DNA from 2 places in the Bacillus sp. D48C genome. Region 1 is predicted to be linked to the other one. Evidence: predicted binding sites of a transcription regulator. Region 1 holds the regulator's gene; the other holds the start of a gene.
What was found. The regulator Rex, encoded in region 1, represses fermentation and respiration genes when NADH is low (regulators of the CRP and FNR family bind a similar motif). The targets are predictions, from matches to a motif close to TTGTGAAATATTTCACAA.
Positions count from the first base shown of each region.

Region 2: the regulator Rex is predicted to act here: its motif matches at 2,152-2,169, upstream of nirB (NADPH-nitrite reductase large subunit).

Region 1 is NZ_JBKFAQ010000024.1:3,905-15,995, forward strand. Features, by position in the region: gene ACLBXA_RS28930 (NCS2 family permease) at 1-162, opposite strand, end outside; purine riboswitch at 292-393, opposite strand; gene guaA (glutamine-hydrolyzing GMP synthase) at 549-2,087, opposite strand; purine riboswitch at 2,252-2,353, opposite strand; gene groL (chaperonin GroEL) at 2,494-4,128, opposite strand; gene groES (co-chaperone GroES) at 4,168-4,452, opposite strand; gene ACLBXA_RS28950 (CPBP family intramembrane glutamic endopeptidase) at 4,844-5,593, shown strand; gene ACLBXA_RS28955 (YdiK family protein) at 5,590-5,781, shown strand; gene ACLBXA_RS28960 (redox-sensing transcriptional repressor Rex) at 5,811-6,440, opposite strand; gene ACLBXA_RS28965 (ABC-F family ATP-binding cassette domain-containing protein) at 6,628-8,562, shown strand; gene tsaD (tRNA (adenosine(37)-N6)-threonylcarbamoyltransferase complex transferase subunit TsaD) at 9,047-10,063, opposite strand; gene rimI (ribosomal protein S18-alanine N-acetyltransferase) at 10,063-10,506, opposite strand; gene tsaB (tRNA (adenosine(37)-N6)-threonylcarbamoyltransferase complex dimerization subunit type 1 TsaB) at 10,521-11,213, opposite strand; gene tsaE (tRNA (adenosine(37)-N6)-threonylcarbamoyltransferase complex ATPase subunit type 1 TsaE) at 11,194-11,667, opposite strand; tRNA gene ACLBXA_RS28990 (tRNA-Asp) at 11,842-11,917, opposite strand; tRNA gene ACLBXA_RS28995 (tRNA-Met) at 11,921-11,997, opposite strand; rRNA gene rrf (5S ribosomal RNA) at 12,010-12,091, opposite strand, start outside.
Region 2 is NZ_JBKFAQ010000015.1:57,891-61,612, reverse strand. Features, by position in the region: gene exsG (exosporium protein ExsG) at 1-3, opposite strand, end outside; gene ACLBXA_RS25890 (excalibur calcium-binding domain-containing protein) at 211-1,113, shown strand; gene ric (iron-sulfur cluster repair di-iron protein) at 1,329-2,036, shown strand; gene nirB (NADPH-nitrite reductase large subunit) at 2,245-3,722, shown strand, end outside.

The DNA.
Region 1 (12,091 bases):
ATCCATCCCTGTACCTGCTGGTAACCCTTTAACATTTCCAAGCGACAGCGTAGCAGGATTGACAAATAGTACGTAAGCCATAGATAGAAATGTCGTTAACCCTGCTATGAACTCAGTCTTATAATTCGTACCGAGCTCATCAAACTGAAAATAGCGTTTCATCCTACGTTTCCCCCGTTATATGATTACTCGCCGTATTTCCCCTAGCCCTCTTTTATCCCGAGAAATAAAAAAGGCTTCCATTGCATATATACATGGAAGCGTTCTATAAACAAAGACAAGTTTCCCCTCATCTTTATACAAACGCCTCGTAGTCAAGCCATTTACGGTAGCTAGGTAGAAACTTTCGGGCCATATCCCCGATATTATACGACGGCATAATATTCACTTTTCGTTTGAATTACATACTCATATTAACTCGCATAGGCACTTTTGTCAATTTAAAAACGAACATTTTTATAAACTTTTATACTTTCGTTCGTATTAATGGTAAAAACAAAAAGATCCATCTATTCATGAATGATAGATGGATCTTTTTTATTACAATACTATTCCCACTCAATAGTTGCTGGTGGCTTACTCGTTACATCATACACGATACGGTTAACGTGTTTTACTTCGTTTACGATACGAACAGAGATTTTCTCTAGTACGTCCCAAGGGATACGTGCCCAGTCAGCTGTCATACCGTCAATAGATGTTACTGCACGGATACCTACTGTGTAATCGTAAGTACGCTCGTCACCCATAACACCTACGCTACGCATGCCAGGAAGCGCAGTGAAGTATTGCCAGATTTCGCGGTCTAATCCTGCTTTAATAATTTCTTCACGTAAAATCGCATCAGATTCACGAACGATTTCTAATTTCTCTTCTGTGATTTCACCTAATACACGAATACCAAGACCAGGACCTGGGAATGGTTGACGCCATACGATTTCATCAGGAATTCCTAGTTCAGATCCTAATACACGTACTTCATCTTTAAATAACGTATTTAAAGGCTCAATTAATTTGAACTGCATGTCTTCTGGAAGTCCACCAACGTTATGGTGAGATTTAATTGTTTGTGCAGTTGCTGTACCACTTTCAACGATGTCTGTGTAAAGTGTACCTTGTGCTAAGAAGTCCATACCTTGTAATTTAGAAGCTTCATCATCAAATACGTAAATGAATTCATTACCAATGATTTTACGTTTTTGTTCTGGATCTTCTACACCTTTTAACTTGTTCATGAAACGTTCTTGTGCATCCACTTTAATAACGTTCATGTGGAAGCCTTCGCTGAATGTTTTCATAACGCCTTCCGCTTCACCTTTACGAAGTAAACCATGGTCAACGAAAATACATGTTAATTGATCGCCGATTGCTTTATGAATTAATACTGCTACAACAGAAGAGTCTACACCGCCGCTAAGTGCGCATAGTACTTTTTTGTCTCCAACAGTTTCACGAATTTTCTCTAGTTCTACTTCGATAAAGTTCTCCATGTTCCATCCTTCAGAACAACCACATACACCGAATACGAAGTTTTTAATTAAATCGTTACCGTGCTCAGAGTGACGTACTTCTGGGTGGAATTGTACACCGTATAAGTTTTTCTCTTCATTGCTCATACCAGCAATTGGACAAGACTCACTTGTTGCGTCTACTACAAATCCTTCAGGTAAACCAGTTACTAAGTCGCCATGGCTCATCCATACAACTTGCTCTTCTGGAAGGTTCGCATATAATTTTGATTCGTTCTCTACTTTAAGAACAGCTTTTCCGTACTCACGGTGGTTGGCACGCTCTACTTTACCACCGAAGTGTTGTGTCATAAGCTGCATACCGTAACAGATACCGAAAATCGGTAATCCTAGTTCGAAGATTTTTTCATCACAATGTAATGCACCTTCACCGTATACGCTATTTGGTCCACCAGAGAAAATAATCCCTTTTGGATTCATTGCTTTAATTTCTTCTGCAGTAATTGTATGTGGATGAAGTTCACTGTATACACCGAACTCACGAATTCGACGTGCTATTAACTGATTGTATTGACTTCCAAAATCTAAAACGATAATTGTATCGTGTTGCTTCTTCAAAATAATCACCCCAACGTTAGTTCTCGTATATAAATATTTTCACCAATTTGGCGAAAAGCATTACTAATATAATAAAAAAAGCCAGTCCTCCGCCTCTAGTCTCATAACAAAGAAAAGGCAGGGGTCTGGCTTTATAAAGAAAGATAGTCTCCGCTCTTTATAAATATAAGACACACTGCCTTCATAGTCAGGTTGTTTACGGTAACCCGGTAGAGACTCTCAAACCATATCATTGAGGATATATGAAGGATCGTTTTATATTATCTTCCTAGATTCTAACAATGAAGTATCTATATGGTCAAGAGAGAAAGCGACAAAATTCTACAGAAATTCATTTCCTTTTCTAAAAAACATAAAAAAACATCCATTTCTATATAGAAATGGATGTTTTTTAGGGCAAACGGAATTACATCATTCCGCCCATACCGCCCATGCCCATGCCGCCCATGTCAGGCATTGCTGGTGCATTTGGTTCTGGCTTGTCAGCTACTACAGCTTCAGTTGTTAAGAACATAGCTGCAACAGATGCTGCGTTTTGAAGTGCAGAACGAGTTACTTTAGCTGGATCTACGATACCAGACTCAAGCATGTTAACCCATTCGCCAGTAGCTGCATTGAAACCAACGCCTACTTTTTCGCCTTTTAGACGCTCTACAACTACAGATCCTTCTAGACCAGCGTTGATTGCGATTTGACGAACTGGCTCTTCTAGTGCGCGAAGTACGATGTTGATACCTGTTGCTTCGTCGCCTTCAGCTACGATAGAAGCTACTTTCGTGTATACGTTCATAAGTGAAGTACCACCACCTGCAACGATACCTTCTTCTACTGCTGCACGAGTTGAGTTAAGTGCATCTTCAATGCGAAGTTTGCGCTCTTTTAACTCAGTTTCAGTTGCTGCACCTACTTTAATTACCGCTACGCCACCTGCTAGTTTAGCAAGACGCTCTTGTAATTTTTCACGATCGAATTCAGAAGTTGTTTCTTCTAATTGCGCACGGATTTGACCGATACGAGCTGCGATTTGCTCTGTATTTCCAATACCTTCAACTACAGTTGTGTTTTCTTTTGTAACAACAACTTTACCAGCGCGTCCTAAAGATTCAACTGTAGCAGATTTTAAGTCACGACCTAATTCTTCAGTGATTACTTCGCCACCAGTTAAGATTGCGATATCTTCTAGCATTGCTTTACGACGGTCACCAAATCCAGGAGCTTTAACAGCTACTACGTTGAATGTACCACGAAGTTTGTTCACTACTAATGTAGCTAAAGCTTCGCCTTCTACATCTTCAGCAATGATAAGAAGTGGTTTACCTTGTTGTACCACTTGCTCTAATACTGGTAAGATTTCTTGGATGTTAGAAATCTTTTTGTCAGTAATTAAGATGTATGGGTTATCAAGAACTGCTTCCATTTTGTCAGAATCAGTAATCATGTAAGGAGATGCATATCCACGATCAAATTGCATACCTTCTACTACGTCTAATTCTGTTGTGAATCCTTTAGACTCTTCTAAAGTAATAACGCCATCGTTACCAACGCGCTCCATTGCTTCAGCGATTAATTGACCTACTTCTTCGTCAGCTGCAGAAATAGCAGCTACTTGCGCGATAGAAGATTTGCCTTCGATTGGTTTAGAAATCGTTTTTAATTCTTCAATTGCAGCAGTAACAGCTTTTTCGATACCTTTACGAAGACCCATTGGGTTAGCACCAGCTGTTACGTTTTTAAGACCTTCACGAATCATAGCTTGCGCTAATACAGTTGCAGTTGTTGTTCCGTCACCAGCTACATCATTTGTTTTGCTAGCAACTTCTGCTACTAATTTCGCACCCATGTTTTCGAATGCATCTTCTAATTCGATTTCTTTTGCGATTGTTACACCATCATTTGTAATAAGTGGTGAACCGAATTTTTTCTCAAGTACAACGTTACGACCTTTTGGTCCAAGCGTTACTTTTACTGCGTTTGCAAGAGTGTCGACACCGCGAAGCATCGAACGACGTGCTTCTTCACTAAATTTAATATCTTTTGCCATAATAATTGACCCCCTTGGATTTTTTTAAGATTTATATAATTAACCGATAACTGCTAAAATGTCACTTTCACGTAAAATCAAGTAGTCTGTACCTTCATATTTCACTTCAGTACCTGCATATTTTGAGAAGATGATAAGATCACCTGCTGCTACCTCTAAAGCAACACGCTCACCATTTTCAAGCACTCGACCAGTACCTACTGCAACAACTTTACCCTCTTGTGGTTTTTCTTTTGCAGTGTCTGGTAATACAATACCACTTGCTGTTTTTTCTTCTGCTTGAACAAGCTCAATTACAACGCGATCACCTAATGGCTTTAGCATGAACAATAACCTCCTCATTTTGTTATGTAAATTTTATTTATTAGCACTCAAGTCACCCGAGTGCTAACACACTTATAATAATAAATAATCTCAATTTCTTTTGCAAGTAAAAAAATCATAATTTTTTCGCAAATTACTATATAAACTTTCTATATAGAATACTGCCTCTACTATATGAATCGTTGTTTCCCCTACTCGTATGTTACAATATGAAAGACACCCTAAGTTGTTTTCGCTAAACGTACAACTTTTTCCTGTCTCCTACTTTAATTTAAAATACGTATTTACAAAAAAATCATAATTCGAATGAAAGTTTATATCGTAGATAACATATTTACATGTTATCCTACCTCATCTCATACACTAGAGTTAGAAAGGATGGTTAAACCATTTGAAGAAACAATACTGGTGGATTATCGTTACATACATTTTAATGCAATTATCTGGCGCTGTTGGATTACCACTTCTCCTAAAAACAGGACTCTATGATAATAGAGGATTTACCATTGAGGAAAAAGGACAAATCATAATGGGACACTGGGCAATTATTAGCTTCTTTGTTGCATTATGTATCGTACTTTGGTTACTTAGAACAGATATTCGCGACAGACATTTAGATGCAACGCGCTCTTCTGTTCCAGCTACAATTGGGTGGATTTTCATCGGATTATTCTTAGCTTTCTTTTCACAAATAGTTGCCGGTATGATCGAGATGCAGCTACTAGGAATTAAACAAGGTTCAGAAAATACAATGAAACTGATGGAAATTGCACGAACTACTCCTTGGTTCCTTATTGTTGTATCTATAATCGGACCTATCTTAGAAGAAATCGTATTTAGAAAAATTCTATTCGGTGCACTTTATAAGAAGTTCAACTTCTTTATTGCAGCTATCATTAGTTCACTTGTATTCGCAGCAATTCATTTTGATTTTACTCACTTATTGGTATACACTGCTATGGGGCTCGTATTCGCCTTCTTATATGTGAAGACGAAGCGCATTATCGTTCCTATTGCAGCTCATGTTGCGATGAATACATTAGTCGCTATTGGGCAAATTTTTATGAGCAATGAGCAAATTCAAGAAATGATTAAAGAAGCTGAAAAAATGCAAGGATTTATCGGAGGATTTTTTGTATGAGAAACTCACCATTGTTCATGGCTGCACTATACTTCCTTCTTGGATGTATCTTTACACGCTTCGCCATTACGAACGTGACAGATACAATCTGGAATGTGTGGACAATACTATTTGCAGTTATGGCAACAATTGATTTTAATTTGGCACTTCGCCTTATATTAGTTAAATTCACAAAGAAGAAACAATAATAAAACGCAGAGGTCGCTTCCTCTGCGTTTTATTGTGGATAGTTTTTCAAAAAGTAAACTAATGTTTGTAACTCTACAGCTAAATCAATATGATGAATTCTAATATTCTCTGATACGTTTAATCGTGCTGGTGTGAAATTCAAAATACCGTGCACGCTCGTTTCAGCTAATCTATCTGCTACAGCTTGTGCTACTGTAGCCGGTACTGTTAATATTGCCACTTGTATATCATTTGATAATCTCTCTTCTAATTCATCTAAATGATATACAGGAATGCCCCCGATTTCTGTTCCAACTTTCTCTTCACTAACATCAAATGCCATTTCAATTTTTGTATTATTGTTTTTCGTGAAATTATAATGTAAGAAAGCGGTCCCTAAATTACCTACTCCAATAAGTGCTACACGCGTTATATCATCTTGATCAAGTGTTTCGCGGAAAAATGATAATAAATAATTTACGTTATATCCATATCCCTTTTTCCCTAATGCTCCAAAATACGAAAAATCTCTTCGTATTGTTGCGGAATCTACTTTTACCGCTTCACTCAATTCGGCCGATGAAACACGCTGCTTACCAGAAAGAGATAAGTTTTGGATAAATCGATAGTATAGAGGCAATCTTTTAGCAGTGGCTTGTGGAATCTTTTGCTGATCCATATGACCTCTCCTCTCTTCCTATCTTTATTCATATACTTTAATCAAATACAGAAGTTTAGCACTCATTAAATTCCTTGTATAATAAAGAGAAGAAGTATTCTCTCTTTATTTTAAACTATACACTATTTTTAGTATGATTGAGAAATATAAACATGGCAAAGTTAAGAAATTATTTGAGGTGAGAACATTGATTTTATTACAAGTAAATGGACTTTCGAAATTATACGGTGCAGAAACAATTCTTGCAAACATAAAATTGGAAGTACAAACAAAAGATCGTATCGCATTAGTTGGAAGGAATGGAGCTGGAAAATCTACATTATTAAAAATTATCGCTGGTGAGTTATCACATGATGGTGGCGAAATTATAAAACCGAAAGATGTCTCAATCGGGTATTTAGCTCAAAATACTGGCCTAGAAACGTCTTTAACAATTTGGGATGAAATGCTAACCGTCTTTACCCACTTACAGCAAATGGAGACAAAACTTCGAAAGCTTGAGCAAGAAATGGGAAAAGAAGAAAACTTTTCAAACGAAGCTATATATGAAAGATTGTTAGCTGATTATGACCAATTGCAACTCAATTATAAAGATCAAGGTGGATATCAATACGAAGCGGATATTCGCTCCATTTTAAGCGGCCTTGGCTTCCCAGTTGAAACACACCAGACGACGATCTCTACTTTAAGTGGCGGGCAAAAAACAAGATTAGCTCTCGGGAAATTATTATTAACAAAACCAGACTTACTTATTTTGGACGAGCCTACAAACCATTTAGACATTGAAACATTAACATGGCTTGAGCAATATTTACAAGGTTATCCTGGCGCAATATTAATCGTTTCCCATGACCGTTATTTCTTAGACAAACTCGTTACACAAGTATATGAAATTTCGAATAAAGAAAGCAGACGATTTGTTGGTAACTACAGTAAATATTTAGACTTAAAATCAGCATTATATGATCAAGAAATGAAACGTTACGAAAAACAACAAGATGAAATCGCAAAACTTGAGGACTTCGTTCAAAAGAATATAGCTCGCGCTTCTACAACGAAACGTGCTCAAAGTCGCCGTAAACAACTAGACAGAATGGAATTATTAACGAGACCATTAGGGGATTCTAAGTCAGCATCATTCCACTTCGATATTGAAAAGCAAAGTGGAAATGATGTTTTACAAGTAAAAGATGCAACCATCGGCTATGAGGAGGACCCTATAATTGAACACGTAACTATGCGCTTAACTCGCGGAGATAGTGTTGCCTTAGTTGGTCCAAACGGAATTGGGAAATCCACATTATTAAAATCTATTGTGAATAAGTTACCACTATTAAATGGTAATGTTTCTTTCGGATCAAATGTATCTGTTGGCTATTATGACCAAGAACAAGCAAATTTAACATCTTCTAAACGGGTTTTAAATGAACTATGGGATGAATATCCACTGCAACCTGAAAAAGAAATCCGTACTATACTCGGGAATTTTTTATTCACAGGAGATGATGTACTGAAACCAGTATCTTCCCTTAGTGGTGGACAAAAAGCTCGATTAGCTCTTGCGAAACTTATGATGCAAAAGTCAAATTTATTAATTCTGGATGAGCCTACGAACCACCTTGATTTAAATAGTAAAGAGATTTTAGAGAATGCTTTAATTGATTATCCAGGGACTCTTCTATTTGTCTCACATGACCGCTACTTTATTAACCGTGTAACAACGACTGTGGTTGAGTTATCAACAGAAGGCGCACAGGAATATTTAGGGGATTACGATTACTATGTGGAGAAGAAAAATGAAATGATTGAACGTGCAGCATTTGAACAACAAGAACAGCAAGAAAATCAGGCACCTGTTCAAAAAACTGTAGCTCAAGAAAAATTAAATTATCTCGAAGGAAAAGAGCGTAAACAATTAGAACGTCAACGCACTCGAAAAATTGAAGAGCTAGAACAAAATATCGTAAACTTAGAAGAAGAAATTGCTACGTTAGAAGATCAACTTTGCTTACCAGAAATATATGCAGATTATGAAAAAGCTAGTGAAATTACAACTAAAAAACAAACGCTACAAGAACAGCTTGAAACTTGTATGGCAGAGTGGGAAGAGCTGCATGTATAAGAGTATTTAAATAAGGAAGATGTCTCATCAGTCATGATTTTTGACTATGCGACATCTTTTTTCTTTAAGTACATAAATAATTTTTTGGATATATCAATGGTAACTGGGAATATATCAACGATTTTTCAAATACATCTATCGTAACCCTATATACATAAACGATTCGACACGAAATATCGATTTACCGACAAGGATTGACAATATCAGCACCCTCTATAATGGAGGGATATTAAAAAATGTTTTTCGGGGATATCTTCTTGCTTTTTATTTCCCGAAAAACAATACACTCAAAGGTCAGACTTCATCTAGTTTATCCACAAGTTTATACACATATCCACCTTTATAAAATAACTATTAAACCAACTTTTCCACATTACCCACAGCCAACGAAAAAGTTATCAACACTTTATATACACAATAAAACCCACATTATCAACAGATAACATGGGTTTTATCCACAAGCTGTGGTTAATTATGTGCATAACTATGCTTCAATATCTAATCCTGGATTCGCATTTAAGGCTAATGTTGCACGCTTGCCTTGTTCATACGCAATTGTCCCTGCCGCTGCAATCATTGCTGCATTATCTGTGCATAAAGATAGCGGTGGAATAATTAGTTCAATGTTTTCTTTTTGTGCAAATTCTTCTTCTAATCGGGCACGAAGTCCTTTATTAGCAGCTACTCCACCAGCAAGAAGTAATTGCTTTACATTATAAGCTGCTGCTGCACGAGCTGCTTTCGTTACAAGTACATCTATTACACTTTCTTGGAAACTTGCCGCTAAATCTTCTGGTTTAATTTCTATACCACGTTGTTTCGCGTTATGCACAGTGTTGATAACTGCTGATTTCAATCCACTAAAGCTAAAATCATATGAATCCGGTTCTAGCCATGCACGAGGCAAATCAATTGTTGGTTCTCCTTCATGTGCAAGGCGATCAATATGAGGACCACCTGGATATGGCATAGATAACGTACGAGCTACTTTATCATATGCTTCTCCAGCTGCATCATCTCGCGTTTCACCAATTACTTCAAATGAACCATGTTCTTTCATATAAACAAGTTCTGTATGCCCACCAGATACAACAAGTGATAATAGCGGGAATTGCACTTCTTTTACTAAACGGTTCGCATAAATATGACCAGCAATATGATGAACACCGACTAGCGGAATATCATGTGCAAAAGCTACTGCCTTCGCTGCATTTACCCCAATTAGAAGTGCTCCTACTAAACCAGGCCCTTCTGTTACAGCGATTGCATCAATATCATCAAATGTTATGTTTGCTTCTTTTAAAGCTTCTTCTAACACAACTGTAATTTCTTCTACATGATGACGGGATGCAATCTCTGGTACAACGCCGCCAAAACGTTTATGACTTTCAATTTGTGATGCAACGACATTCGCAATAATTTCCGTCCCATTTTTAACAACCGCTACCGCTGTTTCATCACAGCTCGTTTCAATCCCAAGTATAATCGTATTTTTTTCCATTATATATTCACCCACATTACAAGACCATCTTCCTGATTGTCTGCATAGTATCGTTTACGAATTCCACCATTTTGAAATCCATATTTTTTGTATAACTGCTTTGCTACTTCATTTGATACACGTACTTCAAGCGTCATTGTTTTTACCCCTAGTTCTTTCGCTTCTGAAATAACTGCTTTCAATAAGGCATCTCCTAACTTTTGACCTCGGTATTCTGGCAAAATAGCTATATTTGTTATATGTGATTCATCAATAATTATCCACAATCCACAATACCCGATTACACGACCATCTTTTTCTAACACAATATAATGTGCATGTTCATTCATCGTTAATTCACGGTGAAAAGCATCTGCAGTCCAAGGAGTTGAAAAAGATACTTCTTCAATAGCTACAATTTGAGCAATATCATCAAGTTCCATCTTTCTAAATATCATATCCATCTTCTGCAAGGCCCCTACTTGTTTTGACTTTCTAACCACTTTGTTTCAGCTTCAGCTAAACGAAGATAGCTCGGAACAAACGTATGCACATCATGTTCTTCTTTTTGTAATCCTAAAAATGCTAGCTCACTTGGTCTTGGATTATTTTTAGTAAAAGGAGCGAATACAGCTTGATCACCTAAATATTCTATAATTGTTTCTTTATGCAATTTAACATCATTACCGATAAATAAAACAGGCTGTCCTTTATCTTTTAACATTTGCAACCAGTCTACAATAAGAATAATTCGGTCTTCTTCTATTGAAGTTAACTGCTCTCCTTCGTATGTATATAATCCAGTATAGATTTGCCCACGCCTTCCATCAAATAAAGGACAAATTAATCCATTAAAGTTAGCACCGTTTGCAGCTACTACCTCTAAACTTGATACACCTACAATTGGTATTTGAAGTGACCAAGCTAATGTTTTTGCCGCTGTCACGCCTATGCGAACACCTGTATATGATCCAGGTCCAGCAGCTACAACGATTTTAGTTAATTCCTTCGGTTTTACACCACATTCTTTTAACAGTTGCTCTACAGCTGGCATAAGACGTACAGAATGGTTTTTCGTCAAATTTGTAATGATTTCCCCAATCACGTTTCCTTCCTCAATAAGGGATACACCCATTACGTAATTTGAAGTATCAATTGCTAGTACTTTCATCTTGTAATAGCTCCTCACATAATCTAATATAGCGATCTCCAATTGGCTCGAGTATAATTTTTCTTGTGTCATCTCCCGCATGGAATAAACTAATTTGTAACTTTTCATTCGGTAAATATGCTTCTATTAAATGAGCCCATTCCACTACCGTAATTCCTTCACCGTAGAAATACTCATCAAAGCCTAAGTCCTCTTCGCTTTCTGCTAAGCGATACACGTCCATATGATATAGCGGTAATCTTCCTTTATATTCTTTAATAATATTAAAGGTAGGACTATTTACAACTCTTTTCACTCCAAGACCTTTTGCTAGTCCCTTTGTAAAAGTCGTCTTACCAGCTCCAAGATCTCCTTCTAAAATAATTACATCTTGTGCCTCTACGAGTTCACCTAGTTTTTCTGATAATCTTTGTGTTTCCTCAGAAGACTTTGTTGTTACTTCATATTTACTCACAGACTTCACCTACTTTACTCACAATGTTCTCTGCTCTTTATTATACAGGTTTTGAATATATAAAAAAGTCCTTAGGAGTTGTCCTAAGGATAGTTTGACTGTCTTTATTAGTTTTTTGTTAAAACAAATAAAAAAATACGAAACAACTTGTTTCGTTCTTTTCTTTATATAAAATGGCGGTCCCGACCGGGGTCGAACCGGCGATCTCCTGCGTGACAGGCAGGCATGTTAACCACTACACCACGGGACCATTTGGTTGCGGGGACAGGATTTGAACCTGCGACCTTCGGGTTATGAGCCCGACGAGCTACCGTACTGCTCCACCCCGCGATGATATAAATAGCTTGGCGACGTCCTACTCTCACAGGGACAAGGTCCCAACTACCATCGGCGCTAGAGAGCTTAACTTCCGTGTTCGGTATGG
Region 2 (3,722 bases), on a different contig from region 1:
CATTCAAATCTCCTCCTTTCAATCGATATACTATAATTTATGAAATCTCTTTCAAAAAGTAATAGTAAATATATCTATTTTCCCTTATATGCAAATAAATGTTTATAAGTCTAGTAAAAATATTAATTTTCTAAATTTATATAAAACGTGTAATATCCAATAAGTTCCTATATAATCAATAAGAAAAATCTTACAAATGGAGGTATGAAAATGGCGATTTTGAGTAATATTGGTGCAGCTTTATTTTTTATTGCTTTTATTCTTTTAATCTTATGTATCATTTCATTCTTTAAAAAAAATGGAAAAGCAAAACAATATGGACGTCCTACCGTTATTCTTTTTATGATTTCAATTATATTAATAGTGACTGGTACAACAAAATCTGAACACCCAGTCATCGAATTTTTTGCTATTTTAAGTTTCATTCTATTTATATTCTTCCTTGTACTTGCAATATTATCTGTTATTAAGAAAACAGGTGTAGCAAAAAAACAATTTATTATTACAGCCGTATTATTTGTCATTTTTGTTGCGCTATTAGGTATTTCAGCTCCTTCTTCTGAAAAAACGACAGCAACTAGTACAAAAGTTGCCTCTAACAATGAAGAACAAAAAGATAGCGAAAAGAAAAAAGAACTAGAAAAGAAAGAGGCTGACGAAAAAACTCAAAAGCAAGAAGATGAGAAGCGTCAAGCCGAGGAACAAGCTCGTAAGCAAGAAGATGAAAAACGTCAAGCCGAGGAACAAGCTCGTAAGCAAGAGGATGAAGAACGTCTAGCTGATGAACAGGCTCGTAAACAACAAGAAGAACAAAAACGTCAGGCTGATGAACAAGCTCGTAAGCAACAAGAAGAACAAAAACGTCAGGCTGATGAACAAGCTCGTAAGCAACAAGAAGAGCAAAAACGTCAGGCTGATGAACAAGCTCGTAAGCAACAAGAAGAGCAAAAAGCACAGCAAACTCAAACACAACCTACCTCAGGAAATACTAGTAGTGCATATTACAAAAATTGTGATGCAGTTAGAGCTGCGGGGAAAGCTCCTCTATATAAAGATCAACCAGGATATAGTCGTAAACTAGATAGAGACGGCGATGGAGTTGCATGCGAATAATAGTAATAAAAAAGAAGCTTAGTAAAAGCTTCTTTTTTTACTGTAATGCCTTACATTTAATATCCCTTTCTCTTATTTAGATGTGTTCTTAAATAAATTTCATACTATTATTCTCAAAAATGACACATAATAAGTGATTTCAATCACCACATTGATTTTCATTTATCGCTATTCTTAATTTAGTAATTACATTCAAACTTTATGGAGGCGTTCATATGAAACATACATTTACTGAAACTTCTATTGTCGGTGAGATCGTTACACAATTCCCGAAAGCTAGTGATCTTTTTAAATCATATAGAATAGATTTTTGTTGTGGTGGCAATAAACCGCTTATTGATGCAATTCATGAAAGAAATTTATCAGCTACTGAAGTGCTTACAGAGTTAAATACGCTTTATAATAATATGAAACGATTAAATGAATCTGAAATTGATTGGAAAAATGCTTCTTATCGCGAATTGATTGATTATGTTATAAATAAGCATCATCGCTATTTAAATGAAGAGTTGCCACAATTAAGTCCGTATGTGACAAAAGTATTACGTGTTCATGGGGCAAGTCAGCCTCATTTAGCTCAAATTCATAAGCTATTTCATGAACTAAAGATGGAACTAGAACAACATTTAATTAAAGAAGAAACAGAAGATTTTCCATTAATTTTAGAATTTGAACAAAATCCAACTGAAGAAAACTATGTGAAGTTACGTAAAGTAGTAGATGAGTTGGAAAATGAACATAACCACGCAGGCAACATTATTAAAGAGCTTCGTAAAGTGACGAATGACTTTACTCCTCCAGAAGGAGCTTGCGGCACTTATCGACTTGTTTATCAACGCCTTGAAGCACTAGAGTCTGATTTATTTGAGCATATTCATTTAGAAAATAACATTTTATTTCCACGTGCAATTACGAGAGTGTAAATTAAGTGCAGGACATGAGTGTAAATACTTATGTCCTGTTTTTTCATTTGGTAAAGAATATACACATCCCTCTCGAATAAGTCCGAATTTTAACAATTTGTGAATCATTGTAAAAATGTGATAAATATCACATCTCCCTCTTTTTAAATTTTCTATAATAGAAATATAATCCTTTGTTCAACACTTCACATAAAAAGGGGAAACGAAAATGAAAAAACGTTTAGTTATGATCGGAAATGGTATGGCTGGCATACGTTGTATGGAAGAAATATTAAAACATGATAGTGATTCATATGAGATTACTATTTTTGGAGATGAACCACATCCAAACTACAATCGCATTATGCTCTCTCATGTTTTACAAGGCAAAACAAATATGCAAGATATCATTATGAATGAATATAGTTGGTATGAGGAAAATGAAATAACTTTGTATACAGATGAAAGGGTTCAAAGTATTAACCGAGAAGAAAAAATAATTATCACAGAAAAAAATCGTACTCTTACATATGACAAACTAATTATCGCAACAGGTTCTAGTGCTTTTATTTTGCCCGTTGAAGGTTCTACTCTTCCTGGCGTAACAGGATTTCGAACTATTGAAGATACACAATTTATGATTGATACCGCTAATGAAAAGAAAAAGGCTGTTGTCATTGGTGGTGGATTACTTGGCTTAGAAGCTGCAAGAGGTCTTATTGATTTAGGAATGGACGTATATGTCGTTCATTTAATGCCAAGCTTAATGGAGCAACAACTAGATGCCAAAGCAGCTTCTCTATTACGCGAAGATTTAGAAGCGCAAGGCATGCAATTTCTAATGGAAAAGAAAACTGTAAAAATTCTTGGTACAGACCATGTTGAGGGCATTCAATTTGAAGATGGTGAAGTTGTAGATTGTGATTTAATCGTAATGGCTGTCGGAATACGCCCAAATACGCAAATAGCAAAAGATGCTGGTTTAATTGTAAATCGCGGTATTGTAGTCAATGACTATATGCTAACAAATGATGAATCCATTTATGCAGTTGGAGAATGTGCAGAACATGACGGTATCGCATATGGACTTGTTGCTCCTCTTTATGAACAAGGTGCGATATTAGCAAAACATATAACGAATTTACAAACTGATGGATATACGGGCAGTATCGTCGGTACACAATTAAAAGTTGCAGGTTGTGATTTATTCTCTGCTGGCCAAATTTATGAAGATGACCAAACGAAAGCAATATCCATCTTTGATGAATGTAAACGTTCCTATAAAAAAGTATTAATTCGTGACAATAAAGTCGTCGGTATCGTTTTATATGGTGACACAGCTGACGGTACACGCCTCTTTAGCATGTTAAAGAAAGAAGAGGATATACAAGAATATACAGCCGCTTCCCTTCTCCACAAAGCTGGTGAAGAAAGTGCACTTGACGTTGCTACAATGAGTGCGGATGACACGATTTGCGGATGTAATGGTGTTACGAAAGGTACAATCGTTCACGCCATTTTAGAACAAGAGTTAACGACTTTTGAAGAAGTTAAGGGCTGTACGAAAGCCGCAGGTTCTTGTGGTAAATGCCGTCCGCTTGTGGAACAAGTTTTATCTCATACACTTGGAGATGCTTTTGATGCCTCAGCGCAATCTGCCGGTATGTGTGGATGTACAACTTTATCCCGTGATGAAGTCGTAGCGGC